DNA from 3 places in the Carnobacterium sp. FSL W8-0810 genome. Region 1 is predicted to be linked to each of the others. Evidence: predicted binding sites of a transcription regulator. Region 1 holds the regulator's gene; each other region holds the start of a gene.
What was found. The regulator CtsR, encoded in region 1, represses protease genes until heat stress. The targets are predictions, from matches to a motif close to TTGGTCAAAAAAGGTCAAANA.
Positions count from the first base shown of each region.

Region 2: the regulator CtsR is predicted to act here: its motif matches at 6,036-6,056, upstream of clpP (ATP-dependent Clp endopeptidase proteolytic subunit ClpP).
Region 3: the regulator CtsR is predicted to act here: its motif matches at 6,529-6,549, upstream of clpB (ATP-dependent chaperone ClpB).

Region 1 covers NZ_JBBOWO010000001.1:398,133-408,152, reverse strand. Annotated here, with positions in the region: rRNA gene NST49_RS02060 (23S ribosomal RNA) at 1-1,130, shown strand, start outside; rRNA gene rrf (5S ribosomal RNA) at 1,222-1,337, shown strand; tRNA gene NST49_RS02050 (tRNA-Val) at 1,363-1,438, shown strand; tRNA gene NST49_RS02045 (tRNA-Lys) at 1,440-1,512, shown strand; tRNA gene NST49_RS02040 (tRNA-Leu) at 1,552-1,636, shown strand; tRNA gene NST49_RS02035 (tRNA-Thr) at 1,676-1,748, shown strand; tRNA gene NST49_RS02030 (tRNA-Gly) at 1,756-1,827, shown strand; tRNA gene NST49_RS02025 (tRNA-Leu) at 1,878-1,966, shown strand; tRNA gene NST49_RS02020 (tRNA-Arg) at 1,970-2,043, shown strand; tRNA gene NST49_RS02015 (tRNA-Pro) at 2,078-2,151, shown strand; gene NST49_RS02010 (CtsR family transcriptional regulator) at 2,531-2,992, shown strand; gene NST49_RS02005 (ATP-dependent Clp protease ATP-binding subunit) at 3,018-5,510, shown strand; gene NST49_RS02000 (hypothetical protein) at 5,640-6,023, shown strand; gene NST49_RS01995 (helix-turn-helix domain-containing protein) at 6,087-6,950, opposite strand; gene tadA (tRNA adenosine(34) deaminase TadA) at 7,073-7,597, shown strand; gene NST49_RS01985 (hypothetical protein) at 7,931-8,341, shown strand; gene proC (pyrroline-5-carboxylate reductase) at 8,593-9,408, opposite strand; gene NST49_RS01975 (metal ABC transporter substrate-binding protein) at 9,797-10,020, shown strand, end outside.
Region 2 covers NZ_JBBOWO010000001.1:220,023-230,042, reverse strand. Annotated here, with positions in the region: gene NST49_RS01185 (phospho-sugar mutase) at 1-864, shown strand, start outside; gene rapZ (RNase adapter RapZ) at 1,109-1,996, shown strand; gene NST49_RS01175 (gluconeogenesis factor YvcK family protein) at 1,993-3,009, shown strand; gene whiA (DNA-binding protein WhiA) at 3,042-3,998, shown strand; tRNA gene NST49_RS01165 (tRNA-Arg) at 4,145-4,216, shown strand; gene NST49_RS01160 (tRNA dihydrouridine synthase) at 4,611-5,591, shown strand; gene clpP (ATP-dependent Clp endopeptidase proteolytic subunit ClpP) at 6,141-6,734, shown strand; gene NST49_RS01150 (DsbA family protein) at 6,960-7,487, shown strand; gene NST49_RS01145 (sugar-binding transcriptional regulator) at 7,791-8,828, shown strand; gene gap (type I glyceraldehyde-3-phosphate dehydrogenase) at 8,870-9,874, shown strand; gene NST49_RS01135 (phosphoglycerate kinase) at 9,999-10,020, shown strand, end outside.
Region 3 covers NZ_JBBOWO010000001.1:2,049,599-2,059,618, reverse strand. Annotated here, with positions in the region: gene rimM (ribosome maturation factor RimM) at 1-244, shown strand, start outside; gene trmD (tRNA (guanosine(37)-N1)-methyltransferase TrmD) at 244-981, shown strand; gene rplS (50S ribosomal protein L19) at 1,157-1,504, shown strand; gene NST49_RS09915 (hypothetical protein) at 1,736-2,167, shown strand; gene NST49_RS09910 (OsmC family protein) at 2,209-2,631, shown strand; gene NST49_RS09905 (YajQ family cyclic di-GMP-binding protein) at 2,703-3,194, opposite strand; gene NST49_RS09900 (YitT family protein) at 3,362-4,258, shown strand; gene NST49_RS09895 (Cof-type HAD-IIB family hydrolase) at 4,310-5,122, opposite strand; gene NST49_RS09890 (dienelactone hydrolase family protein) at 5,256-6,017, shown strand; gene NST49_RS09885 (metal-sulfur cluster assembly factor) at 6,091-6,420, shown strand; gene clpB (ATP-dependent chaperone ClpB) at 6,589-9,201, shown strand; gene NST49_RS09875 (YjzD family protein) at 9,249-9,437, opposite strand; gene dnaE (DNA polymerase III subunit alpha) at 9,635-10,020, shown strand, end outside.

The sequences.
Region 1 (10,020 bases):
GACTGTTTATCAAAAACACAGGTCTCTGCAAAATCGTAAGATGACGTATAGGGGCTGACGCCTGCCCGGTGCTGGAAGGTTAAGAGGATGGGTTAGCTCTCGGGCGAAGCTCAGAATTGAAGCCCCAGTAAACGGCGGCCGTAACTATAACGGTCCTAAGGTAGCGAAATTCCTTGTCGGGTAAGTTCCGACCCGCACGAAAGGCGTAACGATCTGGGCACTGTCTCAACGAGAGACTCGGTGAAATTATAGTACCTGTGAAGATGCAGGTTACCCGCGACAGGACGGAAAGACCCCATGGAGCTTTACTGCAGTTTGATATTGAGTGTTTGTACAGCTTGTACAGGATAGGTAGGAGCCATTGAAGCCAGGACGCCAGTCTTGGTGGAGGCGTTGGTGGGATACTACCCTTGCTGTATGACCACTCTAACCCACAGCCCTTATCGGGCTGGGAGACAGTGTCTGACGGGCAGTTTGACTGGGGCGGTCGCCTCCTAAAGTGTAACGGAGGCGCCCAAAGGTTCCCTCAGAATGGTTGGAAATCATTCGCAGAGTGTAAAGGCATAAGGGAGCTTGACTGCGAGACCTACAAGTCGAGCAGGGACGAAAGTCGGGCTTAGTGATCCGGTGGTTCCGCATGGAAGGGCCATCGCTCAACGGATAAAAGCTACCCTGGGGATAACAGGCTTATCTCCCCCAAGAGTCCACATCGACGGGGAGGTTTGGCACCTCGATGTCGGCTCATCGCATCCTGGGGCTGTAGTCGGTCCCAAGGGTTGGGCTGTTCGCCCATTAAAGCGGTACGCGAGCTGGGTTCAGAACGTCGTGAGACAGTTCGGTCCCTATCCGTCGCGGGCGTAGGAAATTTGAGAGGAGCTGTCCTTAGTACGAGAGGACCGGGATGGACACACCTCTGGTGTACCAGTTGTTCTGCCAAGGGCATTGCTGGGTAGCTATGTGTGGACGGGATAAACGCTGAAAGCATCTAAGCGTGAAGCCCCCCTCAAGATGAGATTTCCCATCACGTAAGTGAGTAAGACCCCTGAGAGATGATCAGGTTGATAGGTTGGAAGTGGAAGTCTAGCGATAGATGGAGCGGACCAATACTAATCGGTCGAGGACTTAACCAAAGAATAAACGGTGTACGACGGTTTCTAAACGAAGAACAAACTTTTAACTTATCCAGTTTTGAGAGAACAACGTTCTCTAGATTGAAATTTGTGTGGTGGCGATGGCAAGAAGGTCACACCTGTTCCCATGCCGAACACAGCAGTTAAGCTTCTTAGCGCCGATGGTAGTGAAGGGTTTCCCTTTGTGAGAGTAGGACGCTGCCACGCAGATTCAATTATTTTTTTCTCAGATGGAGGTTTAGCTCAGCTGGGAGAGCATCTGCCTTACAAGCAGAGGGTCGGCGGTTCGATCCCGTCAACCTCCACCATGAGTCATTAGCTCAGTTGGTAGAGCATCTGACTTTTAATCAGAGGGTCGCAGGTTCGAATCCTGCATGACTCATAACTAATCATTCAACATGTTTAGTTATGCCATACTTTTGCGGGTGTGGCGGAATTGGCAGACGCACTAGATTTAGGATCTAGCGTCGAGAGACGTGGGGGTTCAAGTCCCTTCACCCGCACCATTTTTTTTTTTTTTGAATGTTTAGTTAAGTACCACTTTAGCCGGCTTAGCTCAGTTGGTAGAGCATCTGATTTGTAATCAGAGGGTCGAGGGTTCAACTCCTTTAGCCGGCATTTTGTTGCGAAAGTAGTTCAGTGGTAGAACATCACCTTGCCAAGGTGGGGGTCGCGGGTTCGAATCCCGTCTTTCGCTTACTAGTTCAACTAGTGAGCTCATTCGTAAGAATGACAAGCTGTTCTAATGCCGGGGTGGCGGAACAGGTAGACGCACAGGACTTAAAATCCTGCGGTGAGTGATCACCGTGCCGGTTCGATTCCGGCCCTCGGCACCATTTGCACCCATAGCTCAATTGGATAGAGTACTTGACTACGAATCAAGGGGTTAGAGGTTCAAGTCCTCTTGGGTGCATTTCTTTTGTAAAAAAAGATAAAACTCAGCATTACGGGAAGTAGCTCAGCTTGGTAGAGCACTTGGTTTGGGACCAAGGGGTCGCAGGTTCGAATCCTGTCTTCCCGATAAACAACTTAGAAGATAATTCCATTTTTTTGTGGGGTTATCTTTTTTTATTATATTATTTTGTAGATACTTCGATTTAATGTAGAATAACAACAGTTTAAATGGTATTTAAAGAAAAAATGAGTAGAGTTGCTTTTCAAATCTTCTTATTTCTCGTATAATTAAAGTCAGGATTAGTCAAGAATGCTTCTTGATTGCTTACTGGAGCATCCTCCGTTATTAGTTTATTTTATTGAGTAAAAAAATAAACTAAGTAAATAAGTCTAGTGTTGGGACGAAAAGAAAAGGAGTGTTACTAAAAAAACGCCATTGCAATGTAAAGTAGATAAGGATATGATGTCTTATCACACATTAAAATGTTTTAGTAACAAGGTAACTCATGCACAATCAAAATATGTCGGATATCATTGAAGCTTATTTAAAGAAGGTTTTAGGCCAAGATGAACAAGTCGAGATTAGACGTAGCGAAATGGCAGATCGATTTAATTGTGTTCCTTCTCAAATAAATTATGTTATAAATACTCGTTTTACTGTACAACAAGGATATTTAGTTGAAAGTAAACGAGGCGGTGGTGGGTATATACGTATTATAAAGGTGAAATTATTAGATGAAGTTGAAATGCTGGATATGATGATTGATATTATTGGAAGTAAAATTTCTCAAAAGAATGCTTATTCTATTATACAAAGGTTGTTTGAATCTGAAATGCTATCGAAGCGTGAAGCCAATATTATGTTATCCGTAATGGAAAAATCACTCTTGAACTCTACTGAAGCAAATGAAAATGAATTAAGAGCTAAGTTATTAGTTGCCTTTTTAACTAATTTAAAATATGAGTAACATATAAAAAACGGAGGCGAAATTGATGAATGAATTATTTTCTGAAAAAGCAAGAATGGTTTTAATCATGGCACAAGAAGAAGCAAAAGGATTTCGTCACCATTCTGTAGGAACTGAACATATTCTTTTAGGTCTTATAATGGAACAAGATGGAATTGCTGGAAAAACACTAAGACAATTTTCCGTTACTGAAATGGATATTCGTGAAGAAATCGAACATTTTACTGGGTATGGAACAATGAAATACCTTTCTAAAAACGCTATTCTTCCGTATTCTCCAAGAGCAAAACAAGCGATTACTTTTGCTACAGATGAAGCAAGACGTATGGGTTCAGCTTTAGTTGGCACTGAGCACTTATTATTAGGCTTATTACGTGAGGAAGATATCTTATCTTCTAAGATATTAAGCAACTTAGATATCAATTTAAATAAAGCCCGTCAAATTGTATTGAAGAAAATTGGATTAAGTGATGTAAACAGTGGCAAAGGTAAAAAAGCAAAACCAGCTACAAAACAAATTGCCGGTACACCTACTTTGGATTCTTTAGCTCGTGATTTAACTGACACAGCAAGAAAAGGTAAGTTAGATCCAGTAGTTGGGCGCTATAAAGAAATTCAACGTATTATTCAAGTATTGAGCCGTAGAACAAAAAATAATCCTGTTTTAGTAGGAGAACCTGGTGTAGGTAAAACTGCCATTGCTGAAGGTTTAGCACAAAAAATTGTTGACGGAGAGGTTCCTGCTGCATTAGCAAATAAACGATTAATGATGTTGGATATGGGTTCGCTAGTAGCTGGTACAAAATATCGTGGTGAATTTGAAGAACGTATGAAAAAGATTATTGATGAGATCTATCAAGATGGAGAAGTTATCTTATTTATAGATGAATTGCATACGTTAATTGGTGCTGGTGGAGCAGAAGGTGCTATTGATGCTTCTAATATCTTAAAACCTGCATTAGCCCGTGGCGAATTACAAACGATTGGTGCGACCACTTTAGATGAATACCAAAAGTATATTGAAAAAGATGCCGCTTTAGAACGACGTTTTGCACCTATCCATGTTGATCCTCCTTCAGAAGAAGAAGCAGAAGAAATATTATTAGGCTTGCGTTCTCGTTATGAAGAACACCATGGTGTGGAAATTACAGATGAAGCAGTACATGCTGCTGTTAAGTTCTCATCACGTTACATTACTGCAAGACAGCTTCCTGATAAGGCAATTGATTTAATAGATGAATCTGCTTCTAAGGTGCGTCTAGATGTTTCAAGTAAACCTTCTCCAGTAGCAGCTGCAGTTTCTATTCTAGAAGCTTTGATCCAAGAAAAAGAAGAAGCCATTCAATTACAAGATTTTGAGAGAGCTGCAAAAATTCGTACAAAAGAAATGAAACAACGTAAGAAGATTGAAAGTTTACTTCAAAAACAAGAAGGAAAAGCTTCTTCGAGCTCATTACAAGTAACGGAAAGAGATATTGCAGAAGTAGTCTCCTTATGGACCAATATTCCTGTGCAACAAATGGAACAAAAAGAATCGGATCGTTTAATGAATTTGGAAAATATACTGCATAAAAGAGTTATTGGACAAGAGCAAGCTGTCGGATCAGTTTCTAGAGCGATTAGACGGTCTAGAAGCGGGCTGAAAGATCCTAACCGCCCTATTGGTTCATTTATGTTCTTAGGTCCTACAGGTGTAGGGAAAACAGAACTAGCTAAAGCACTTGCTTCAGCCATGTTTGGTAGTGAAGAAGCATTAGTACGAGTAGACATGTCTGAGTTCATGGAAAAATATAGTACCAGTCGTTTGATTGGTTCGCCTCCTGGTTATGTTGGGTATGATGAAGGTGGCCAATTAACTGAAAAAATCCGTCAAAAACCATACTCTGTTATTCTTTTTGATGAAGTTGAAAAAGCACATCCAGATGTATTTAATATCTTACTACAAGTTCTTGATGATGGTCATTTAACTGATGCCAAAGGAAGAAAAGTGGACTTCAAAAATACAGTCATGATTATGACTTCTAACTTAGGTGCAACAGCTCTAAGAGATGAAAAATCTGTAGGATTTGGTACAGCAAACAATAAAAAAGATCATAAAGCAATGGAAAAACGAATAATGGAAGAATTGAAAAAAACGTTTAAACCAGAATTTATAAATCGTATTGATGACTCTATTGTTTTCCATTCTTTAGAAAAAGAAGAATTGACTCAAATCGTAAAACTAATGGCTCAAACTATTGTTAAACGTCTAAAAGAAATGGACATTGAAGTAAAAATTACTCAAGCAGCAATTGATGTAATTGCAAAAGCAGGTTATGATCCTGAATATGGAGCACGTCCGATTCGTCGTGCACTTCAAAAGGAAGTAGAAGATCGATTGAGTGAAGAGTTGCTAAGTGGTCGAGTTAAAATCGGCGATCAAGTAACAATCGGTGCTTCAAAAGGAACGATTCGTATTACTGTAAAAGATTCAATAAAAAGAAACAACAAAACAGTAACTTCAAGTGAAAATAGTTAAGTTGTTTTTTTAAAGTAAAGTTAGAGAAACGTCTGCTATCGTATAAGATGGTAGACGTTTTTATTCGTATTTTATATTTCTTTCTGCTATGATAAATTTAAAGAAATAACGAAAGGAAAGTGACTAAATATGAAAAATTCGACAAAAGCATTATTGATAGGATTCGGAACACTTTTTACAGTTGGGGCTATTGTTGTTTCTTCTTCAAATATGGCAATGGAAAAAATTGAGTCTAAAATGAATCGTAAAAGAGCTAGATATTTCGTAAAAGATAAATTAAAAGGCAACGAAAATGCTATGAGCGTAATTGATGATTTATCTGATATGGAAGTTGCTAATTTATTGGGTGTGGTAGATAAAGTGTCTGATTTAAGAGGCAGTATGAGCTCTTATGGAGAACACCTAAAAGATACTACACACGACTTTAAAGAAACACTTATGGATAAAAAATCAGATTTACAACATGAGTTTAAACACCAAAAAAAAGGGCTAAAACATAAATTTAAAAAATAATACTATTGTTATAAAAAAAATAATCTACCGCTAACTTTTTTCATTAGCAGTAGATTATTTTTTTTAGATTGTTAATAAATAACAAAGCAGCAAATCATCTCTGTTTTTTAATGAAAGACCAGACTCTTCATAGAAACGATCTAGTCGATATTGTAAAGTATTGCGATGGATGTAAAGATATTTAGCTGCTAAGCTGATATTTCCTTGGTTTAGCCATATAGCGGTAATGAGTTCTTTTATTTCGGAATGAGAAATGAGTTCTTCTTTTAATTGTTGTATAATCGGACTTTTAAATAGAGCTTCAGAAGCATAATAACTTAGTGCTATATCAGGTAATGAAAATACTTGCTTGCTTTTATCCAGCTGATTGAAAAAAATAGTTTGCTCTTCGTTAAAAATATCCTTGATTTCTAATGAAATAGACCAGTATTGACCAATATAACCTTTTGTTTTTATCGAAAAATCATCATCTAAAGTTTGTAAAATACCTATCGTCTCATCTTGGTTTAGTGAATAACCTGAATAGTGCTGAATCAAAAGACCATAATGGTCATTGATAAAAAAGGCAGCTTCTACATTTTCAAAAAAACTTTTAAATGCATTTAGCCATAATTTCTTATTAAAATTAGTATCCTTTTTTTTTATATTAAATTGGATAATTCGATGATTTCCAGATTCAGCAGGTAGAATAGAATTATTTTCTATTAAAAAATCATACCATTTTGACTGAGGATTTTCTGGATTTTTTATGTCTGTTTCTTTATTTAAAATAAGGTGAAGCAGCTTTGATTCTGAAGAGGTCAATTGTTTTTTATCAAAATGGATCCATTGATTTTGATAAGGGAAGGTCAAGTAATTCTGATCATTATTCGAATCATCTGTCAAAAAAGCAGATGGGTAAATAGACTTAAGTTGATTAAAATTCATAAAAGCACTCCTTTGAATGAAAACAGTTACAAATGTTCTATACGTTCATTCTATCATTTTTTTAATAAATTTGTAGATGAATTATGCTATGATAAAGAAAAGAATAAACGAGGGAACAAGAAATGTTAACTGCAGAAGAAAAAACGTACTTTATGCAAGAAGCGATCAAAGAAGCTCAAAAAGCAAAAGAGAAATTAGAAGTTCCTATTGGTGCAATAGTTGTGTTGGATGGAAAAATCATTGGCAGAGGTCATAATATAAGAGAAGAATCGAACGATGCAACAACTCATGCAGAAATTTTGGCCATTAAAGAAGCTAATCGCCACTTAGGAAATTGGCGTTTAGAAGAGGCTCAATTATTTGTGACACTAGAACCTTGTCCTATGTGTAGTGGTGCAATGATCTTATCACGCATCAAAGAACTCTATTATGGAGCTAGTGATCCTAAAGGCGGTACTGCTGGAACATTGATGAATTTATTAGATGATAAGCGTTTTAATCACCAAGTACAAATTGAGAAAGGTCTTTTAGAGGAAGAATGCAGTGAATTATTAAGCGATTTTTTTAGAGAATTAAGAAGACGAAAAAAAGAAGAAAAAGCACAAAGAAAAGCAAATAAACTACAACAAGACGACAGCCAATTATAAAAAAATAATGATGAGGCTAAGACAAAAATCCCAGCCACTTCTTTATATACGACTGTTTATTCTAAAACATGCTCCAAAAAAGCAGACCGACGTCCACTTCGCGAACAATGCTCGATGGTCGATGACCATACTGCGCTTATTCGTTCCAGTGATTCGGGTCTAAACGCTTATTGTCCCACTCTCATATTCTGTAAAGGTCTAATGTGAAAAAACTAAATTAACTTTTCTATTCTTATTTTGGAAGGTGGTTTTGGTTAATACAGATTATATCAACTTGAAAATAATATAAATATCGGGTTATGATAGAAGAGTTCTAAAAAAGGAGGTATTCTTTTGTTTAATAAGAAAAGAAAAAAATTAGTGATGTATATGTTTTTAGGAATTATGTTGATATTCTTAACTGGGTGTAAAGGTTCAAAAGACATACAAGGTAAATGGTATGCAGAAAATTCCGATGGGAAACAAATGATTATAAATGTAATGGATGAATCTATCACCTTTAGTTCTGAGGGAACTGATGATTGGACTGTATCTTATAAGCAAACGGGTACTGGGTTTAAAAACAATATTAGTTATAAGAAAATAGAATTCGATGATAAAATTTACTCGTTTGTTTTCCCAGACAAGAAAGATATAGACAATGCCATTATTTTGATTCCTTATGATGAAGATGAAGCAACAGAGGGAACTATTTACTGGGTTCTATCTAAAAATGATTTTCCAGATTATAACAAATATAAGTAGTTAGCATAATCCAAAAAGACTATTAGACTGAAAGGACCTTACCTGCATTAAGGAGAAAATAAACTTATTAAATGGACCTATCACGATTAGAAAACGTACTTTTGAATAAATAAAGTTAAATTCTCTAATTTTTGAAAAGTTGAACTTATACATTTATAAAACAAGAAAGGTAACACGTAGTATCTATACTAAAAAACTTCAATGACACAAACGTCGTTGAAGTTTTTTAGTGTTTTTTTAAGATGGAACAGTTAGTGGTGTTTCATCATTTCTTGATCTTTATCAATCACTGCTTGTGCTGCTTTTGTAATTGAAGAGATAAAACCAGCATCTTCCAGAGCTAGGATTCCTTCAACAGTTGTTCCACCTGGAGAAGAGACTTGATCAATCAAATTCCATGGCGTTTCTTCACTGTCCAAGACTAATTTTCCGCTTCCAAGAACAGCTTGAGCAGCAATTTTTGTAGCTACTTCTTTAGACATACCATTTCTAACAGCAGCTCTGGCTAATGAATCGATAAATAAAAAGACAAAAGCAGGTGAACTGCCGGCAATTGCTGTGAAAGTACTAAAATCTTTTTCAGGTAATTCAACAACTTCACCAATAGCTTTAAACATATTGAAGATAAATTCTTTTTGTTGAGAAGTAGTGTAGTCATTTCCACATATGGCAGTCATTCCTTCTCCGATTTGTGAATTTAGATTAGGCATTACTCGAATAATAGCTGTTTCATTGCCGTCATTTAATAGTTCTGATAGTTTTTGAAGGGATGTTCCAGCAGCAATAGATACAACTAAAGGTTGATGAGCAGCAATTTCATCTTTAATTTCTGCCAAAATAGTTGGGAAAACATTTGGTTTAGCTGCAAGTACTAAAACATCGACTTTTCCAGCTAATTCTTTATTAGAAGAACAAGCTTGAGTACCAGTTTCTGAAGTGAAAAGGGCTAATGTTTCTTTGGTTGTATTGTGAACGTAAATATCTTGATGAGAGGTATGCCCATTTTGGATCATACCTTTTATAATGGCACTAGCCATATTTCCAATTCCAATGAATCCTACTTTCATGATGAACACTCCCAGTTTTTCTTTTTATATGTTTATTTTACCATAACTTACAAGACAAAATTAAAAAGCATTAGTTATAACTAAGATGAACATAGAGAAAATAGCTTCTTAATAAAACTTATTGTGGGAAGTTCTATAAGAAAAAATGCTTGTGATAAAACGTAACCATTACGATTTAATCGGTGCTTTAATAATTTACCATGCTTAATTTTAGAAGTCAATCAAATATTATAACTAAATCGATAGTAAAAATAAAGGTTGCATCGATAAATATAATCCTGTATTATACAAAACGTAACCATTACGATTTGTGGCGTAATAATTAAATTCATTGAATACATACGAGTTTAAGTAACAGTGCACTATTTTTTTTACAGGAGGATTATTGATGATGAAAACAAGTAAATTATTAACTATAGGGTTATCTATAATAGGAGTAGGAGTATTCATGAGTGGATGTGGAGCAGCAGAGCAAGCTGATACATCATCAGATAATAGTCATACAGAAGAGACAATAAAAGTAGTAACGACGTTTTATCCTATGTATGATTTCACAAAAAATGTGGCACAAGATTTGGCTGAAGTATCTTTACTTTTACCTGCTGGAACTGA
Region 2 (10,020 bases), 180 kb from region 1:
GCAATTAAATTGGGCAAAGAAATTGATGCGGATGTCTTAGTAGCAACAGATCCAGATGCTGACCGTTTGGGGATAGCTGTTAAGACTGCGGAAGGGCATTACGAAGTCTTAACTGGAAACCAAATTGCTAGTTTGATGCTTCATTATTTGTTGACTGCCCAAAAAAAAGCTGGGGCATTGCCGGCTAATGGAGCAGTACTCAAATCGATTGTTTCAAGTGAGTTGCCTACAAAAATTGCTGAAAGTTTTAATATCCAAATGGTAGACGTATTAACAGGATTCAAATTTATTGCTGAAAAAATCAAACAATATGAAACAGATGGCAGCCATACATTCTTATTCGGTTTTGAAGAAAGTTACGGTTATCTTGTTTCACCATTTGTCCGTGATAAAGATGCCATTCAAGCTTTGGTTCTAATTGCTGAAGTAGCTGCTTATTATAAACAAAAAGGTGACACGTTATATGATGGATTGAAACAAATTTTCCATAACTATGGCCACTTTAAAGAAAAAACAATTTCAATCAGTATGCAAGGAATTACAGGAGCTGAAAAAATTAAAGCTTTAATGGTAAAATTCCGCGAAGAAGCTCCTGAAGAATTTGCTGGTATTGCAGTACAGTATGTAGAAGACTTCTCATCCAGCAAGCGTACGTTACAAGATGGTACGGTAGAAACTATTGATATGCCAGCTGCAGACGTATTGAAATATAAGTTAGTGGATGAAAGTTGGATCGCTATTCGTCCTTCTGGAACGGAGCCGAAAATCAAATTTTATATTGGCGCCTGTGATGACTCAGGGGTTGAAATTGAAAATAAAGTAATTCTACTTGAAGAAAGTATTCGTTCAATCGTAAACGAATAGAAAAGGTTAATAAAAAAAGGTTGGGACAACAGTTCCCAACCTCTTTTTATATTCTGGGCCTTTTCTAACTACGCAATCAATGTGAAAAGAGCTTTTCATCAGGTTTATTGATCTAAGCGAGTGCAAAAGGCGTAAAGATTAATTAAGCTTTAACGAAAAGGCATAGATAACTATACACGACACACCCGGCATGCTATAATAGAATAGATGGAAATGAAAGAACCAAAAGAAAGAGGCGAATAAGATGGTCGATAGTCTACAATTAGTCATTCTTACTGGAATGAGTGGAGCAGGTAAAACTGTAGCAATGCAAAGTTTTGAAGATATGGGTTATTTTTGTGTGGACAATATGCCGCCAAGCTTATTGCCTAAATTTTGGGAATTAGTTAAAGAGTCTGGAAAATTAACAAAAATTGCTTTAGTAATCGATTTGCGTTCAAGAGCTTTTTTTGAAGAGATTGTTACAGCTTTAGAATCAATGGATAATACCTCATTTGTTACAACAAAAATAGTGTTTTTAGATGCAAGCGATGAAGAACTAGTTTCACGATACAAAGAAACACGCCGGACACATCCATTAGCAATGAATGGACGTCTTATAGTAGGGATAAAGAAAGAAAGAGAATTACTTGAAGACATAAAAGGTCGAGCACAAATCGTTATCGATACAACGAAGCTGACACCGCGACAATTAAGAGAAAAAATCAATAGTAATTTTAAAACGGTGGATACAGAATTGTTTAGAATTGAAATGGTATCATTCGGATTCAAATACGGTTTGCCAATTGATGCAGATGTCGTGATGGATGTTCGTTTTTTACCTAATCCTCATTACATTGATACTTTAAGACCGTTAACAGGACAGGATAAACCAGTTTATGATTATGTAATGAAACAACCAGAAACAGAAATATTTTATCGCAAATTTACAGATTTATTGGAATATATTTTACCAGGATATAAAAAAGAAGGTAAAAACAATGTGACTATCGCTATTGGTTGTACCGGCGGAAAGCATCGATCCGTAGCTTTAGTAGAACGTATTGCACAAAAAATCGAAATAGATGGGTATCCTGTCCACATTACGCATCGTGATAAAGGGAAGGTTAAAGAATCGGTGAATCGTTCATGATACAAGAAAGAAAAAAGAATAACCCTAAAATAGTGGTTATTGGTGGAGGTACGGGATTACCAGTAATTCTAAATGGACTAAAATCAAAAAATGCCGACGTAACAGCTATCGTAACTGTTGCTGATGATGGAGGAAGCAGTGGAACGTTAAGAAATTATGCTAACATTGTTCCTCCTGGAGATATTCGTAACGTATTAGTATCACTTTCGAATATTCCCTCTGCCCAAAAAGATATTTTTCAATATCGATTTGATACAAATGACCACTTTTTAGCTGGTCATTCAATAGGAAACCTGATCATTGCGGCCATGTCTGAAATGAGAAGCAGTATATTTGAAGCGATTCAATTGTTATCTAAAATGATGATGGTAGATGGACACGTATACCCAGCAGCAGAAGAGGCATTGATTTTGCATGCTATCTTTGAGGATGGTACTAAGATTTCTGGAGAATCAAAAATTGCTAAAGAAAGAAAAAAAATAGAGCGAGTCTATGTAACACCCACAGAAGATGATCATAAAGCTAAAGCTTCTAGAAAAGTATTGGCTGCTATTCATGATGCTGATATGGTCGTGTTGGGACCTGGAAGTTTATTTACTAGTATCTTGCCTAATTTGATGATCGATGATTTAGGACAAGCCGTTAAGGAAACAGAAGCAAAAGTAGTCTATATTTGTAATATTATGACTCAACTTGGCGAAACAGAGAACTTTACGGATGCAGATCATGTATGTGTATTGCATCAACATTTAGACAAAAAATTCATTGATACTGTACTGGTCAATATTGGGGAAGTTCCAGAAAATTACATGGATACAGAACGGTACAATGAATACTTAGTGCAAGTAGCGCATGACTTCAAAGGATTGGCTCAAGAAGTGCCCTCTGTTATCTCAGATGATTTTCTTGAATTAAGAGATCAAGGAGTTTTTCATAATGGAACAAAAGTGGTAGATGAACTGTTTAAGCTGGCTTTTGATAATAGACGCGTGGAAAAACGAAACAGTTTTTAATTATTAAGATAAAAAGAAAGGAGGACTCCTATATGTCTTATGCTTCGGAAGTGAAAAAAGAATTAACTCAATTAGAAGTGCATAGAGAACATGCTAAAGCTGAACTGGCTGCTTTGATTCGGATGAATGGAACAGTTAGTTTGGTCGAAAAAAAGTTTATTTTAAATGTACAAACTGAAAATGCAGCTATTGCACGTAGAATTTATGTGTTATTAAAAGATCATTTTGATGTTGAAAGTGAATTGCTTGTTCGTCGAAAAATGAAATTAAAGAAAAATAATGTTTATATTGTACGATTAAAGCATGGTACTAAAGAAGTGCTGTCAGATTTGTCTATTATGGACGGGATGTCATTGCATAGTCATGTTTCAAATGAAATAATGGAAAATACGCAAAAAGTTAAATCTTATTTGCGTGGAGCTTTTTTAGCAGGAGGTTCAGTTAATAACCCAGAAACGAGTCGTTACCACCTTGAGATTCATTCAAGTTATGAGGAACATAATGATGATATTTGTCAAATGATGAATCAATTCGATATGAATGCTCGTACGTTGGAAAGACGAAATGGGTATATCACTTATTTGAAAGAAGCAGAAAAAATTGCAGACTTTTTGGCTTTGATTGGAGCAACGAGTGGGATGCTCAAGTTTGAAGATGTTCGAATCATCAGAGATATGAGGAATTCAGTTAATCGTTTAGTCAACTGTGAGAATGCTAATTTAAATAAAACGATTGATGCTGCCAGTAAGCAAATTGAAAGTATCAAGTATATCGACGAAATGATTGGATTGGATAAAATCCCTACGAAACTAAGAGAAATTGCTCTTGTTCGTTTAGAATATCCAGAAGTAACATTAAAAGAATTAGGTGAAATGATTCCTAGTGGGACAATCAGCAAATCAGGAATCAATCATCGTTTACGTAAGTTAAATGAGATGGCAGATAAACTAAGAAGTACAGAAATAACAAGAGCAACAGTAATCACTTAAATATAAACTTATTAAATTGTAGGAATAAGTTTTTCAGTCTAGAACTTATTCTTGTTTTTTCATTATAACTGGGCTACACTGTAATAGTTGATGTTTTTGACTTTAGCAAGTATAAAGCTGAACGATTAACAAGTTATTAGTGTAGAGTCCCCTTAGTGTAATGGATATCACGTAAGATTCCGATTCTTAAAATGGGGGTTCGATTCCCTCAGGGGGCATGTAAGGATGCCAAGTAAAGTTATTACCTCACCCGTTTAATAGGAGAGTTGCATAATAACGAATAGAATAAGACAGCACTAGCTAGATCAAAAACTTTATTAGATCTGTGTTGTAATGCTGGAATGAAGAGCATAGACCCGATTTTCGTAAAAATGCTTACGACTTTCGGATCTTTTTTTATGTTGGTTCGTTCTACTGCCTGTTATTTCGAAAGATAAGATATGACAATAAAAGGTATAGTAACAAGATGATCTGAATTGGACTTATCCTACAAATGAATGTATAATTCCAAATGTTGAAAAATCGTTATTGAAATGTTAGATAGTTTGTGTATTTTACTTTGGGATGAAAGCATGATTTAATATCCCGTTATGGAAGGATCGATTATTAAAAATGAAAGAAAATTTTTGGCAAGATTTACCGCGTCCGTTTTTTATATTGGCACCAATGGAAGATGTGACGGATGTTGTTTTTCGTCATGTAGTGAGTGAAGCAGGCAAGCCGGATGTGTTTTTTACAGAATTTACGAATACCGTAAGTTACTGTCATCCAGAAGGACGGGATAGCGTACGGGGGCGTTTGACGTTTACAGAAGATGAACAACCAATGGTCGCTCATATATGGGGAGACGAGCCAGAGTACTTCCGTCAAATGAGTATTGGTATGGCAGAAGAAGGCTTTAAGGGTATTGATATCAATATGGGATGCCCAGTACCGAATGTAGCAGGAAAAGGAAAAGGCAGTGGACTAATCCGCCGTTTTCAAGTTGCTGCAGATTTAATTCAAGCAGCAAAAGCTGGAGGGTTACCAGTAAGTGTCAAGACCCGTCTTGGATATGCAAATATCGATGAATGGCGTGATTGGTTGACACATGTTTTTGAACAAGATATTGCCAATCTTTCTATCCATTTGCGCACAAGAAAAGAAATGAGTAAAGGCAATGCTCACTGGGAAATGATTTCAGAAGTCAAAAAATTGCGTGATGAGATTGCTCCACAAACACTTTTAACCATTAATGGAGACATTCCGGACCGTGAAACAGGGTTGAAACTTGTTGAGGAATACGGTGTAGATGGCATTATGATTGGGCGAGGTGTATTTCATAACCCTTATGCCTTTGAAAAAGAGCCGAAAGAACATAGCAGCAAAGAATTATTGGAGCTTTTCAGATTGCATTTAGATCTTTTTGATCAGTATACTGTTGATGAACCACGTTCATTTAAACCTCTTCGTCGCTTTTTCAAAATATATGTTCGCGGCATTCGCGGAGCGAGTGATTTAAGAGTACAGTTAATGGAAACCGAAACAACAAATGGAGCACGGGCATTACTAGATGAATTTGAAGAAAAGAATCGAGATATTTTAGGAGAATAGAAGAGAGACAGCCTTTGTTTAAAGATGAAAGATTGAGCAGTTGAAGAATAGAGAGAGAATTCCTACGCATTTGATTTAGAAGTTCTTTTTAAATCTACTCTGTTTTGTTTTTCTCTTATCATCAGACCAATCATACTATGGATAAAGGTTTGTACTTTTCATTTAAAAGCTTTAAAATTTTCGAATTATTTTTTTATGTTATAATTATTTTGTTGACCTATTAGTCAAATTCTATAATAAATAAACCGTTAAAAACAAATTGATTATCGCATAAAGGTAGCATAATTGATTTGTTTTTTAATCGTATGAAACCTATTTTAGTAGAATAAATGCAAGCGTAAGAATTTAATTGAGAGTCATCTAATTGTGTCAGTGTCTTCAAGGATAACTTTTGTGTTAAGAGTAGTAATTTAATTATTTTTCCAAAAAAATAACAAGCAAAAAAAATTGACCTTTATTGACCAAAAGAGTAAAATACAATTAGTAACTTGTTGAGTAAGTCTTTTAGTTACACAATAAAGGAATGTACATTTAAGGAGGAAGCAAATTATGAACTTAGTCCCTACAGTAATCGAGCAGTCATCCAGAGGTGAACGTGCTTATGATATTTATTCTCGTCTTTTAAAAGACCGCATTATTATGTTAAGTGGTCCAGTTGACGATGATCTTGCAAATGCTGTAATCGCTCAACTGCTATTTTTAGATGCACAAGATTCTGAAAAAGATATTTATATTTACATCAATTCTCCAGGTGGAAGCGTAACTGCCGGATTAGCAATTTTTGATACAATGAACTTTATTAAAGCTGATGTACAAACGATTGCAATGGGAATGGCTGCATCAATGGGAAGTTTCTTATTAACAGCCGGTACAAAAGGAAAACGTTACGCATTACCAAATGCTGAAATCATGATTCACCAACCATCAGGCGGATCACAAGGACAAGCTACAGAAATCGAAATTGCTGCTCGTCACATTTTAAAAACGCGTGAACGTTTAAACAAAATTTTATCTGAACGTACTGGTCAACCTATTGAAGTTATTCAACGTGATACAGACCGTGACAACTATATGTCTGCAGAAGATGCAAAAGCATATGGTTTGATTGATGAAATTATGGAAAACAGTTCATCATTAAGTTAAATAAAATAAACAATTCATGTATTTAAAACAAAGAGGTTGGGGCAAAAGTCCTAACCTCTTTGTTGTTTTCAAATGATTGTTCTAAAACGTGTAAAAAAAGACCCGGCCTTAAACGATTGTGGTTCCATTCCCATTTCCGATGTAACGAAAATAAGACAAATCCATTTAATTGATTGTTGCTTATCTGTATAATGAAGTTAATAAGCAATCGAAGGAGGATGTTTTGTGGATATTAGTACTATTAAAGCAGACAAAGTAAATACAACAGATGGAATAAAAATTGGAAATGAAGATGCACCTATTAAAATTATTGAATTTATTAACTTAAAATGCCCTTATTGTAAAATGTGGTATGAAGATTCAAAAGACCTACTAACAGAATACGTAGAAGGTGGAAAAGTCCAACGCATCATTAAACATTTTGATAAAGAGAAACCAAGTTTAAAAAAAGGTAATATTGTTCATCAGTATTTAGATTATTCAAATCCAACAAAAGCTCTTGAAGAAATAGATTATTTTTTTGCACATCAAGACGAGTGGGGCAGCTTAGAAGAGTTGTCTGAGATTGAAACTTATGTTGAAGAGAAAAGGCAATTGGAGAAACAAACAAATGAGTTAGAGGCTCAAGAAATTATCAAAGAAGCTAATAATGCAAATGTTGTGTTTGTTCCTACGGTTTTTATTGAAGAACAAATTTTTGATGAACATATTACACAACACGAACTAAAAGAAATGATTGATTCACGTCTTTAGGAATCTGAGTGAAAAGCATAAAATTAACTATGAAAAAGACTTATCTTATTCACAATTAGTTATGAAGAATTTAATGAAAAACTTAGAAACTTAATAGTTGAAAGATAGTAGGATTACTGTTACAATTACTGGTGTGAGAGATGGTAATAGTGTCCTTTTGGATGCTATTGAGAATGATGAAAAAACAGAAACAGGAAACTGATAGTTTGATTTTCATTTTTGATTCTCTTGTTTTTTTAAGTAACAAGGGTCGCCGAACGACTAACGCGGTCACAAAGCGACCAACGTAGAAAGAGGTCGCTCATGCAAAATGTATTATCCGTTATCGAAGAAGTTATTCCAGATATCATGTATACACTTCAGAATCGTTACCACATTTTGCGCAATGTTTTTTTATTGGGTCCAGTGGGCAGAAGAGTCTTAGCTGATCGTATGGGAATCACTGAACGTGTTTTACGTACAGAGTCAGAAGGATTAAAGAAGCAAGGGCTTATAAAAACTTCAAAAATGGGAATGGAATTAACTGAAAAGGGTGAAACCATTTACCACCAATTAGACCAGTTAATGGGTCAGTTATTGGGAATGAAAGAGAAAGAAAAACAACTTGCCTCTTATTTGGAGATCGAACACTGTGTAATCATTTCAGGTGACGTAGATGATCAACTGAAGTTACGTGAGGAAATAGGCCATGCTACATTGGAAGCTCTAGATTTTTTATTGCCGGAAGGCAATAATATTATTGCAGTAATGGGCGGTACGACTATGGCTGAAGTAGCAAGTCAAATGAATGAAACTCTTTCAAGAAAAAGAGAGTTGATTTTTGTCCCGGCTAGAGGTGGACTAGGAGAATCGGTTGATATTCAAGCGAATTCTATTAGTGCTTTAATGGCCCAAAAAACTGGCGGTGAAAACCGTGTTCTTTATGTACCAGAACAAGTAAGCGAAGAAACATACAAACCACTCTTACAAGAACCTGGGATAAAAAGGACTCTTAAGATGGTTGATGATGCTAATTGTGTTTTATATGGCATCGGAGACGCCATGCATATGGCTGAACGCAGAGGAATGAACGAAGAAGTTCTAGCTCTGATTAAAAAGAAAGCTGCAGTTGGAGAAGCTTTTGGAGAATTTTATAATCAGTCTGGTGAAGTGGTTTATAAAATACCACGCATTGGGATGCAATCGAAAAACTTAGCAAATATTGCTAATGTGATTGCAGTAGCTGGCGGTAAATCCAAAGCTAAAGCAATTGAAGCCCACATGAAAAAAGCACCTCGCCATACTTGGCTCATCACAGATGAGGGTGCTGCTAATGAGATTTTAACAGGGATAACCCTTTAAAATAAATATATTGTACGATTCCTAAAGGAGGAAATCTATTTATGACAGTTAAAGTAGGTATTAACGGTTTTGGACGTATTGGTCGTCTTGTATTCCGTCGTATTCAAGAATTAGAAGGTATTGAAGTGGTAGCAGTTAACGATTTAACAGATCCAAAAATGCTAGCTCACTTATTAAAATATGATACAACACAAGGACGTTTCAACGGTGACGTTGAAGTTAAAGATGGCGCATTTACTGTTAATGGTAAAGACATCAAAGTTTTAAGCAACCGTAACCCAGAAGAACTTCCATGGGGAGAACTTGGAGTTGAAATCGTATTAGAATGTACTGGTTTCTTCACTACTCAAGAAGCTGCTGAATTACACATCAAAGCAGGAGCTAAAAAAGTTGTTATTTCTGCACCAGCTACTGGTAACATGAAAACAATCGTTTACAATGTAAACCACGAAACTCTTGACGGTTCTGAAACAGTTATCTCTGGTGCTTCTTGTACTACTAACTGTTTAGCTCCTATGGCTCAAGTACTAAATGACAAATTTGGTATTGAATTAGGATTAATGACTACTATCCACGCTTACACAGGTGACCAAAACACATTAGATGCTCCACATCCAAAAGGCGACTTCCGTCGTGCTCGTGCTGCAGCAGCTAACATCATTCCTAATACAACTGGTGCTGCTAAAGCAATCGGTGAAGTATTACCAGAATTAAAAGGTAAATTAGATGGAGCTGCACAACGTGTTCCAGTTGCAGCAGGTTCATTAACTGAATTACAAACTGTATTAAAAACTAAAGTAACTGCTGAAGAAGTAGATGCAGCAATGAAAGCAGCAGCTAACGAATCTTACGGATATACTGAAGACGCAATCGTTTCTTCTGATATCTTAGGAATGTCATTCGGTTCATTATACGATGCAACTCAAACTAAAGTTATCACTGTTGGTGACAAACAAATCGTTAAAACTGTTGCTTGGTATGATAACGAAATGTCATACACTTCACAATTAATTCGTACTTTAGAATACTTTGCTAAATTAGGTTAATCTTTAAAAGAGACTTAAATTAGGATAGAAAATAATAAAAGCGGGGAGGCAGCGCGCTTCCTCGCTTTTCTTTTTTCAAAGATTAGTATTTACACATAATTGCTCGATACAGGAGGAATCTTTAATGGTGAAAAAAGTTGTAACTG
Region 3 (10,020 bases), 1.7 Mb from region 1:
AACGGAACTGCCAGAAAATGAATATTATTTGCATCAAATTGTTGGGTTGACTGTCCAAGATGAAGAAAACAATACGATTGGAAAAATAAGTGAAGTCATGTCGCCAGGCGCAAATGACGTTTGGATAATTGAACGACCTAAAAAGAAAGATCTATTGATTCCATATATTGAAGAAATCGTCTTGAAAGTTGATTTAGAAAATCAATTAGTGACTATTCATATGATGGAAGGGTTAGATGATTAATGAAAATAGATGTTTTAACCCTATTTCCGAGAATGTTCCAAGGCCCATTAACCGAATCCATTATTGGAAAAGCTATTGATAGAGATCTATTAAAAGTAGATGTGGTAAATTTTCGAGACTATACAGATAATAAACACCTGAATGTAGATGATTACCCCTATGGCGGCGGAGCGGGCATGCTGCTAAAAGCACAGCCAATTTTTGATGCCATAGATGCGATAAATGAGAAAGCCCCAGAAACTAAAAAAAGGGTCATTTTATTAGATCCTGCTGGCATACCTTTCACCCAATCTGTAGCAGAAGAGTTAGCAGAAGAAGAACATTTAGTCTTTATTTGCGGTCATTATGAAGGATACGATGAACGGATTCGTACATTGGTGACAGATGAAATTTCTTTGGGAGATTATGTGTTAACAGGTGGAGAACTTGGTGCGATGGTGATGATTGATGCTACTGTACGTCTGTTACCGGAAGTATTAGGAAATGATCAATCAGCTAAAACAGACTCTCATTCAACTGGATTATTAGAGCATCCGCAGTACACAAGACCGGCTGAATATCGGGGAATGAAAGTTCCAGATGTATTGATTAGTGGAAATCACAAAAAAATTAAAGAGTGGCAAGATAAAGAGTCAATCAGACGGACATTTGAAAGACGTCCGGATATGCTGGATAGCCTTGCTCTATCAGATGAACAAAAAAAATACTTAGGCGAGATCGAAAAAGAATCTTTGTAAAAAGTAAAAATGAACGATCAGTAAAGTAAAATTTTATAAAAACAAAGGAAATTTACTTTACACCTAATTAGGCATATGTTAAACTAATTTAGTGAGTGGGCAAAGCCTGCCGAAAAAACGATGTTCCGCTGTTTCTATATAGAGATATGAAGGTTTGTTGGAAGGAGAAAATACAATGAGTAAATTAATCGAAGCAATTACTAACGAACAATTACGTGAAGACATCCCAGCTTTCCGTCCAGGAGATACTGTACGTGTTCATGCTAAAATCGTTGAGGGTACTAGAGAACGTATCCAATTATTTGAAGGTGTTGTAATCAAACGCCGTGGTGCTGGAATTAGCGAAACTTATACAGTTCGTAAAATTTCTAACGGAATTGGCGTTGAACGTACATTCCCAATGCATTCACCACGTGTTGCTCAAATCGAAGTTGTCCGCTTTGGTAAAGTACGTCGTGCTAAATTGTACTACTTACGTGACCTACACGGAAAAGCAGCTCGTATCAAAGAAATCCGTCGTTAAGATGTTTTTCAAAAGAGTTGGGACTTTTGTCCCAGCTCTTTTTTTTGTGCATAAATAATTACAGAAATTATTGTAAAAGATTAAATGACTCAGACAACTAAGGCTATCTCAAAATATATTTTCATCACCTGCAAGTTTTGTTTTCCTAAATACTCTGTTCATTAAGGACAGATTACGTTATAATTAAAAATGAAAATGAGATTAGAAATCAAAAAAGTGGGGTATAGTATAGTGAATAAAGCATTAGTAAACTTTGAAGCCATCTTAAAGGCTAAGCATGTGCCTTTAGCCAAGAAAGAAATAAAAAATGGACAAGTTCTTTATAATGGTAAATTTAAATTGAATGATAGCCAAGCTTTGCCATTTGGAATTGTTTTTGATAATAAAGAAGAAGGAATCATTGATTTTCAAATCGTGTACCATAAGTTAGCCTACGTAACGAATTTTGATGCAAAAAATCAAGTATTAGAAATTTTAAATGAACTGAATGAAATGAAAACAGGTTATTACCGTGTTTGTCTTGCGGGAGACGGAGAAATTTATATGAGACTTCTTTCTCGAACAACAGAAGATGTAAGAGCAGCATATGAAATGATGATCGTCGGGTCAACAATTGCCAAGAGCATTCTTCCAAAAATTGAAGAAGCAGTTGGGAAAAAATAATTATAACATTGTGAATTCATTGGATAGAAAGTAGGGATTTCGTGAAGAATCAAAAACCTTTATTTCATGCTGAAATGGTCAATGAAACGGGTGTAAATGGTGAAGCGTTTGTGAAAAATGGCGGGTTGAATGTTAAACTTTCCAGCCCTTTAAATAAAGAAGAAGGAACAAATCCTGAAGAGTTACTTGGGTTGTCTTTTAGTACTTGTTTAAATGCTACTATTCAATCTTTGCTAAAAGCAAGAGGAAAAGAAAATACAAGTCGTGTAGAAGTTCATGTCGATTTTATGCGTGAACCAAACGGAATCGGCTACTTCTTTAATGTAGAGGCTGTTGCGAAAATCGATGGATTGCCTTTTGAAGAAAGTAAAAAAATTATAGAAGAAGCTGAAAATCGTTGCCCAGTATCTAAATTACTTGCAGGAAGTAAGACGGTATCTGTGAATGCAGTCGAAGAATTCTAACGAACAAAGATAAAAGACCTTCAAATTCTATTTGAAGGTCTTTTATCTTTGTTAAATATAGTAATGCCAGGTTATCTGTAATTTGTAAACTGTAAATCGATAGGCAAGTTAGCATCTCTTAGTAAAGCGATAACTTGTTGCAGATCATCACGATTTTTGCCAATTACTCTTATTTGGTCATCTTGTATTTGGGTTTTTACTTTAATACCAGATTTTTTAATTAACTGAGTAATTGTTTTGGCATGTTCTTTATCAATTCCACTGATTAAATCAGCGAATTGACGAACATTCCCTCCAAAAGCTTTTTCAGTTGAAGAATAATGAAGATTTCGAGTTGGAACGCCTCTTTTAACTAATTTATTAGTCAATACATCTTTTACTTGTTCTAATTTAAAGTCATCATCTGAGACGATAACTAATTTTTCTTTTTCTAATTTGATTTCACTGATCGAACCTTTGAAATCAAAACGATTTGCAATTTCTTTTGTTGCTAATTGTACGGCATTTTTTATTTCTTCCATATTCATTTCTGAAACGATATCAAAACTTGCTTCTTTTGCCATAAGTAATTCCTCCTTTTACATTGTGCTCTTAAATTGTACCATAAAAGGCAGGCAAATCCTTGGAAAACGGATACAAATGAGAGTGTAATGAAGAAAAAAAATTTTTTCTTTATTAATAAGAAAAATCTTGTTATTCTTGTTTGATTAAGTATATAAGGAGTTATGAGATGACACAGTTAAAAACGCCGAATTTTTGGATTGAACAAGCAAAAAAAATCTTTTTTATCTTTTTCGCAGCTATCACAAATGCAATCGCATTAAACAATTTTTTAATACCAGCCAATATTTATGCTTCGGGTATTAACGGAATTGCGCAATTATTATCGGGTGTATTAGACAATTCTTCAGGCATCCTTATTGATACGGGTATATTAATACTTGTATTTAATATTCCTATCGCGTTACTTGGATGGTTTAAAGTGGGGAGAAATTTCACATTATACAGTTTTATGACGTCTATTTTGATTTCGTTTTTTACGGTTCTTTTGCCGATTAATCCACTGACGAATGATCCTATGATGAACGCTTTATTTGGAGGGATTATTAGTGGAACTGGAATTGGTTTTGCATTAAAATACGGTTTTTCAACTGGCGGAATGGATATTATTTCAATGGTATTAGCTAAAACTACGGGTAGATCTATTGGTACATTAACATTTGCAATGAATTTACTTATCGTTTCATCAGCCGGTGTTTTATACGGATGGGAATATGCTCTTTATACTTTGGTGTCGATTTATGTGATGACCAAAATGATTGATACAATACACACCAGTCATCAAAAAATTACGGCTATGATTGTGACCAATGAACCGGATGCTTTAGTGAAAGAAATACATGGAAAGTTGATAAGAGGGATTACGATTATTCCTGCTAAAGGTGCTTATTCAAAAACCGATCGTTCTATCTTAATGATGGTTATCACTCGATATGAAATGTATGAATTAGAACAAGCTGTTAGAGAAGCAGATGCGTCAGCTTTCGTCAACTTTATGGAAACGAATAAAGTGTTAGGCGAGTTTTGGAGTTCAGACCGACAAAAAGAATCTTTAATGAAAAAATAAAAGAAACAGGGTGCCGTTCAATTTGAACGGACATCCTGTTTCTTTTTGACTTTAAATCAATCCAAAATAGTTTTCTAAATAATGAGCTAAACCTTCTTCATTGTTGGTTTTTTCTGTTATATCATTTGAAATTTGTTTTAAAGAATCAATCCCATTTTTCATCACTACGCCATGACCAGCATATTGAATCATTTCATAATCATTGTCTTCATCCCCAAAAGCAATGATATCTTTTTGCTTCACACCGTATACTTGGGCAATACGTTCAACACCTAATGCTTTTTGTACTCCTGCTGCTACGATCTCTAAACAAGGCGTTTGTCCGCCCCATGTTCTAATTTCAACAGCGTTTCCATAACGAGCTGTAACTTTTTCAATAATATAAGCTTGATTTTCTGCATCTGTAAAAACACAAACAGCAGTAGGGTCTTCTTTCAAGCTAGATGCTGTTAATTTAGAAGCGCCTTTTTTTCCTTCTGGAAAGAAATCGCTATAAGGAACAAAGTAGTTGTCTGCAAAGACTGTATCTCTCAGTTCTGCTGCAATCAAATGAATATCTAAATCTTTTTTTAAAGTCAGCATATCTAGCGCAATTTCACGATCCAATGTTTTATGGTATTGTGATTCCCAATTTAATTGATTTGGTAAGTGACACAAAGCACCATTAAAGTTTACGATTGGCGTTTCCATTCCTAATTGGGTGTAAAATTGTTTGCTATTACGGTAAGGCCTGCCCGTTACGATTGAAACGATGTGACCGGCATTTCGTAAAGTTGTTAAAACATTTTGAGTTCTAACCGAAATTTCTGAACGATTGTTTAAGGTAGTGCCATCTAAATCAAGAGCAATTAATTTTTTATTCATCAAAATCCTCCGACTATTCATTTAGGTTTATAAAAGCTTCTAGTTTTCTTTTATGATACACTTATTTTATAGAACCTTTACGAATAGTGTACCACAAAGTCTATAAGAATAAATATAGAAAGAGGATAGATAAATGATAACAGTAAAACATGAATACATTAATGAGATACCGGTACTAGAAGTTGTTTCAACGGAATTAATAGACCAAAAATTGCCCACTGTTGTTTTTTATCATGGTTGGACAAATTATAAAGAAAGCTCTTTAGTTCATGGTTATGAGATTGCTAAAAAAGGATTCCGTGTCTTGATACCAGAAGCTTATTTGCATGGAGAAAGAAGTCAAGGAGCACCAGTAACCGAGAGAAGTATGGAGTTTTGGGATGTTGTTCAACACAATGTAATGGAATTTCCAGCTTTAATAGAGCATTACGTCGAAGTTGGTCTAGCAGATCAAGAACAAATCGGAGTGTCTGGTTTATCAATGGGTGGCGTGACCACATGTGCTTTGTTAACGCAATATCCTTGGATAAAAACGGCTGTTGTCTTAATGGGAAGTCCGTCTCCAATTCCTTTCTCAAAATGGTTATTAACTTCCAAATGGCAAATAGGAGTAGAAATCGATTTTGAATCTGAACAATTTGCTCCTGCAATCGAGTCGTTAAAACCTATTTCGCTTGATATGCAACCTGAAAAAATTGATGGGAAATTCGTTCATTTTTGGCATGATGAAGATGATGATTTAGTCCCTTACCAACCGACGTTTGATTTCTACAAAAGAATCAAAGATCAAGAGTATGGAAAACATGTGAGTTTTACAACAACTGAAGGTCAAGGCCATCATGTTCCTTATATGATATCTGTTGAAACAGCTAATTTTTTCGAAAAACATTTATAAAAACATTCACAATCTCTTGCTGAAAGACTTTGATTTTGGTAAAATCAAGTCAAAAAGAGAAGGTGCTCAACCTATGGAAACAACTAAAGAAAATCAATTGGAAAATCTGAAAGAACGCATATTAGCAGCTTTAGAGCAAGTCATTGATCCTGAACTGAACATTGATATTGTGAACTTGGGATTAATTTACGGAGTTGAAGTAAGCGAAGAAAAACACTGTGTGATAAAATTAACGTTAACGACTATGGGTTGTCCTTTGGCAGATACTATTACCGATGACATCATGAAAGCTATACAGTCGATACCTGAAATTTCTTCAACCGAAGTGAAATTAGTTTGGTATCCTGCTTGGGATACAAGTAAAATGAGCCGCTATGCCCGGATTGCTTTAGGTATAAGATAAAGAAAAGTTTACTCTAATGATAAAAATTGGGGTAAGCTTTTTAACATTAACCGTACAAATAATGGTTAAAAAATAAATGAATAAATTAGTCAAAATTCCAATTATTTTTATTTGACCTTTACTGACCAATGGAGTATACTAACACTAGTAAATCAAGGAGGGGTTTCTATGGATATAGAAAAAATGACTACTACGATGCAACAAACCCTTGGCGAAGCTCAAAATATTGCTGTAACTAGAAAACATCAAGAAATAGATCTTCTCCATTTATGGAAGATTTTTTTAACGCCTGATCATTTTGCACGTGGGCTTTATCAATCGTTAGGGATCAAAACAGAGGATTTTGAATCTTATATTGATCAAGAATTGGATCATTACCCAACTGTTGAAGGCTCTAATGTTCAATATGGACAAGGAATGAGTCAAAACCTATACAATTTATTAACAGAAGCAGATAAATTAAGAGCTGCATTTCAAGATGACTTTCTTTCTACTGAGATCGTCTTATTGGCACTTATGAAATTAAAAAATCATTCTTTAACTAAGTATCTATTGCAGAATGGGTTAACTGAAAAGAATTTAAAAAATGAAATTGAAAAAATAAGAGGAGGAGATCGCGTGACCTCACAAAATCAAGAAGAAACTTATCAAGCACTTGAAAAATACGGTACAGATCTAGTTAAAGCCGTAAAAAGCGGAAACCAAGATCCTGTTATAGGTAGAGATGATGAGATTAGAGATGTTATTCGGATTTTATCTCGTAAAACGAAGAACAATCCGGTATTGATTGGAGAACCTGGTGTTGGTAAAACCGCTATTATTGAAGGGTTGGCTCAACGAATCGTTCGAAAAGATGTACCCGAAAATTTAAAAGGAAAAACCATTTTTTCATTAGACATGGGTTCTTTGATTGCAGGTGCTAAATACCGTGGAGAATTTGAAGAACGCTTAAAAGCAGTTCTAAAAGAAGTGAAGAAAAGCGAAGGGAACATCATCTTATTTATTGATGAGATCCACACAATTGTAGGCGCCGGGAAAACAGAAGGCAGTATGGATGCAGGAAACTTATTAAAACCGATGCTGGCTCGTGGAGAACTGCATTGTATTGGTGCGACAACATTAGATGAATATCGAAAATACATGGAGTCAGATAAAGCACTTGAAAGACGTTTCCAAAAAGTACTTGTTGACGAACCTACAGTAGAAGAAACCATTAGTATTTTAAGAGGGCTAAAAGAACGGTTTGAAATTCACCATAGCGTAAATATCCACGATAACGCTTTAGTGGCTGCGGCAACGCTATCCAACCGTTACATTACAGATCGTTTTTTACCAGATAAAGCAATTGATTTAATAGATGAAGCTTGTGCTACCATTCGAGTTGAAATGAATTCAAGACCCACTGAATTGGATCAAGTTTCTCGTCGCTTGATGCAGTTAGAAATAGAAGAAGCTGCATTGAAAAAAGAGAAAGATGATGCTAGCATGCGTAGATTGGCTATTATTCAAGAAGAATTATCCAATTTACGTGAAGAAGCGAACCAGTTGAAAATGAAATGGGAAACTGAAAAAGAAGAAGTAGCTAAACTACGCGATAAACGTGCTGAAATTGAAAAAGCACGTCATGAATTAGAAGAAGCAGAAGGCAATTATGATTTGGAGCGAGCTGCTGTCTTGAGACATGGACAAATACCTGCATTAGAGACAGAATTAAAAAAACTCGAAGAGCAACAATTAGCTGATCAAGATAATCAAGTTAGACTGGTACAAGAATCGGTTACAGAAGAAGAAATTGCTGTAGTTATTGGTCGAATGACGGGAATTCCTGTTAGTAAGTTGATTAAAGGCGAACGCGAAAAATTGATGCACTTAGATGAATCATTAAATGAGCGTGTCATTGGTCAAGATGAAGCGGTACAAAGCGTATCAGATGCGGTTATAAGGGCTAGAGCTGGCATCCAAGATCCTAATCGTCCGCTAGGTTCATTCCTATTTTTAGGACCAACTGGGGTTGGGAAAACAGAATTGGCAAAAGCATTAGCTGACAATTTATTTGACTCACAAGATCATATGGTCCGGATTGATATGAGTGAGTATATGGAGAAACATACTGTTTCAAGATTGATAGGTGCACCACCTGGTTACGTCGGTTATGATGAAGGCGGACAATTGACTGAAGCTGTCCGGAGAAGTCCTTATACCATTGTTTTGTTAGATGAAATAGAGAAGGCTCACCCAGATGTTTTCAATATTTTATTACAAGTATTAGATGATGGTCGATTGACTGATTCAAAAGGCAGAATGGTCGATTTTAAAAACACTGTTTTGATTATGACAAGTAATATTGGGTCTGATCTATTATTAGAAGGTACGGATGACCAAGGACAAATTAAAGACTCAACTAAAGAACAGGTATTATCGCTGTTAAAAACATCCTTTAAACCTGAGTTTTTAAATAGGATCGATGACACTATTCTTTTTGCTCCTTTAGGCTTACAAGTTGTGAAAAAAATTATTCTTAAATTAATACACGATTTAGCTGTCCGCTTAGCTGATCAAGACATTGAGTTAACGATTTCTGGAGAAGCACAAGTTTGGATAGCCGAAAAAGCTTATGATCCGATGTATGGAGCAAGACCATTAAAACGATTTATTACGAAACAAGTAGAAACACCTTTAGCCAAAGGTATTATTTCTGGCGAAATTCTACCGAAATCTAAAGTAACCATTACGTTAAAAGATGACCACTTATCCTATGAAACACAACTGTTAGATGATTAAACAAAAAAAGACATTCGATTGAATGTCTTTTTTTTGTTTAATTGATCTTATTTAGTTGCGTGTTCGCGTTTTGGTTCTGAAAAAGTTTTAGCAATTAATATTACCATTAACCCAATAAATAATCCAATCAGTGATGCTGTAACGAAGTTATATGAGCTGCTTGATAATGAAGCTCCAATATAATTTACAGCTTGACCAATAAAGAATCCCCAGAATAATGTAACTAGATATTTCATAATTTGACCTCTCTTCTTTTACACATTCATTTTAGCATTTTCAAAAATTTTGTAAAGGGAAAAGTAAGAAGAAAAAGTATTTGTGGTATTCTAATTTAAGAGAGTGGGTAAGAAAAGTAAGTTCCTTTTAGAAGGTTTGCGTATACGAATCAGAGAAGGGTATAATAAGAAACAGAGAGTTAGAATGGGGTGACAAAATGTCATTTGTACAATTACAAGTAATGAGTTCTTATAGTTTATTACAAAGCACCATTTCGATTGAAGAATTAGTCATTAAGGCTAAAGAAAGAGGTTATCAAGCCATTGCTCTTACTGATCACAACATTTTATATGGGTTGGTAGACTTTTACAAAATGTGTAAAAAACACCAGATTAAACCTATTTTAGGATTAACCCTAGATGTTGGCGGTATTGTAAAAAGCGAAGAAAATCATTCAATCATTTTATTAGCGAAAAATGCTAAAGGCTATGAAAATTTGATGATTCTTTCAAGCCAAAAAATGCTTTTAGCTGAAAATGAGCGGTTGACTGTCGATCAAATAGAACAATACAGTCAGGACTTAATTGCAATCACACCTGGGGA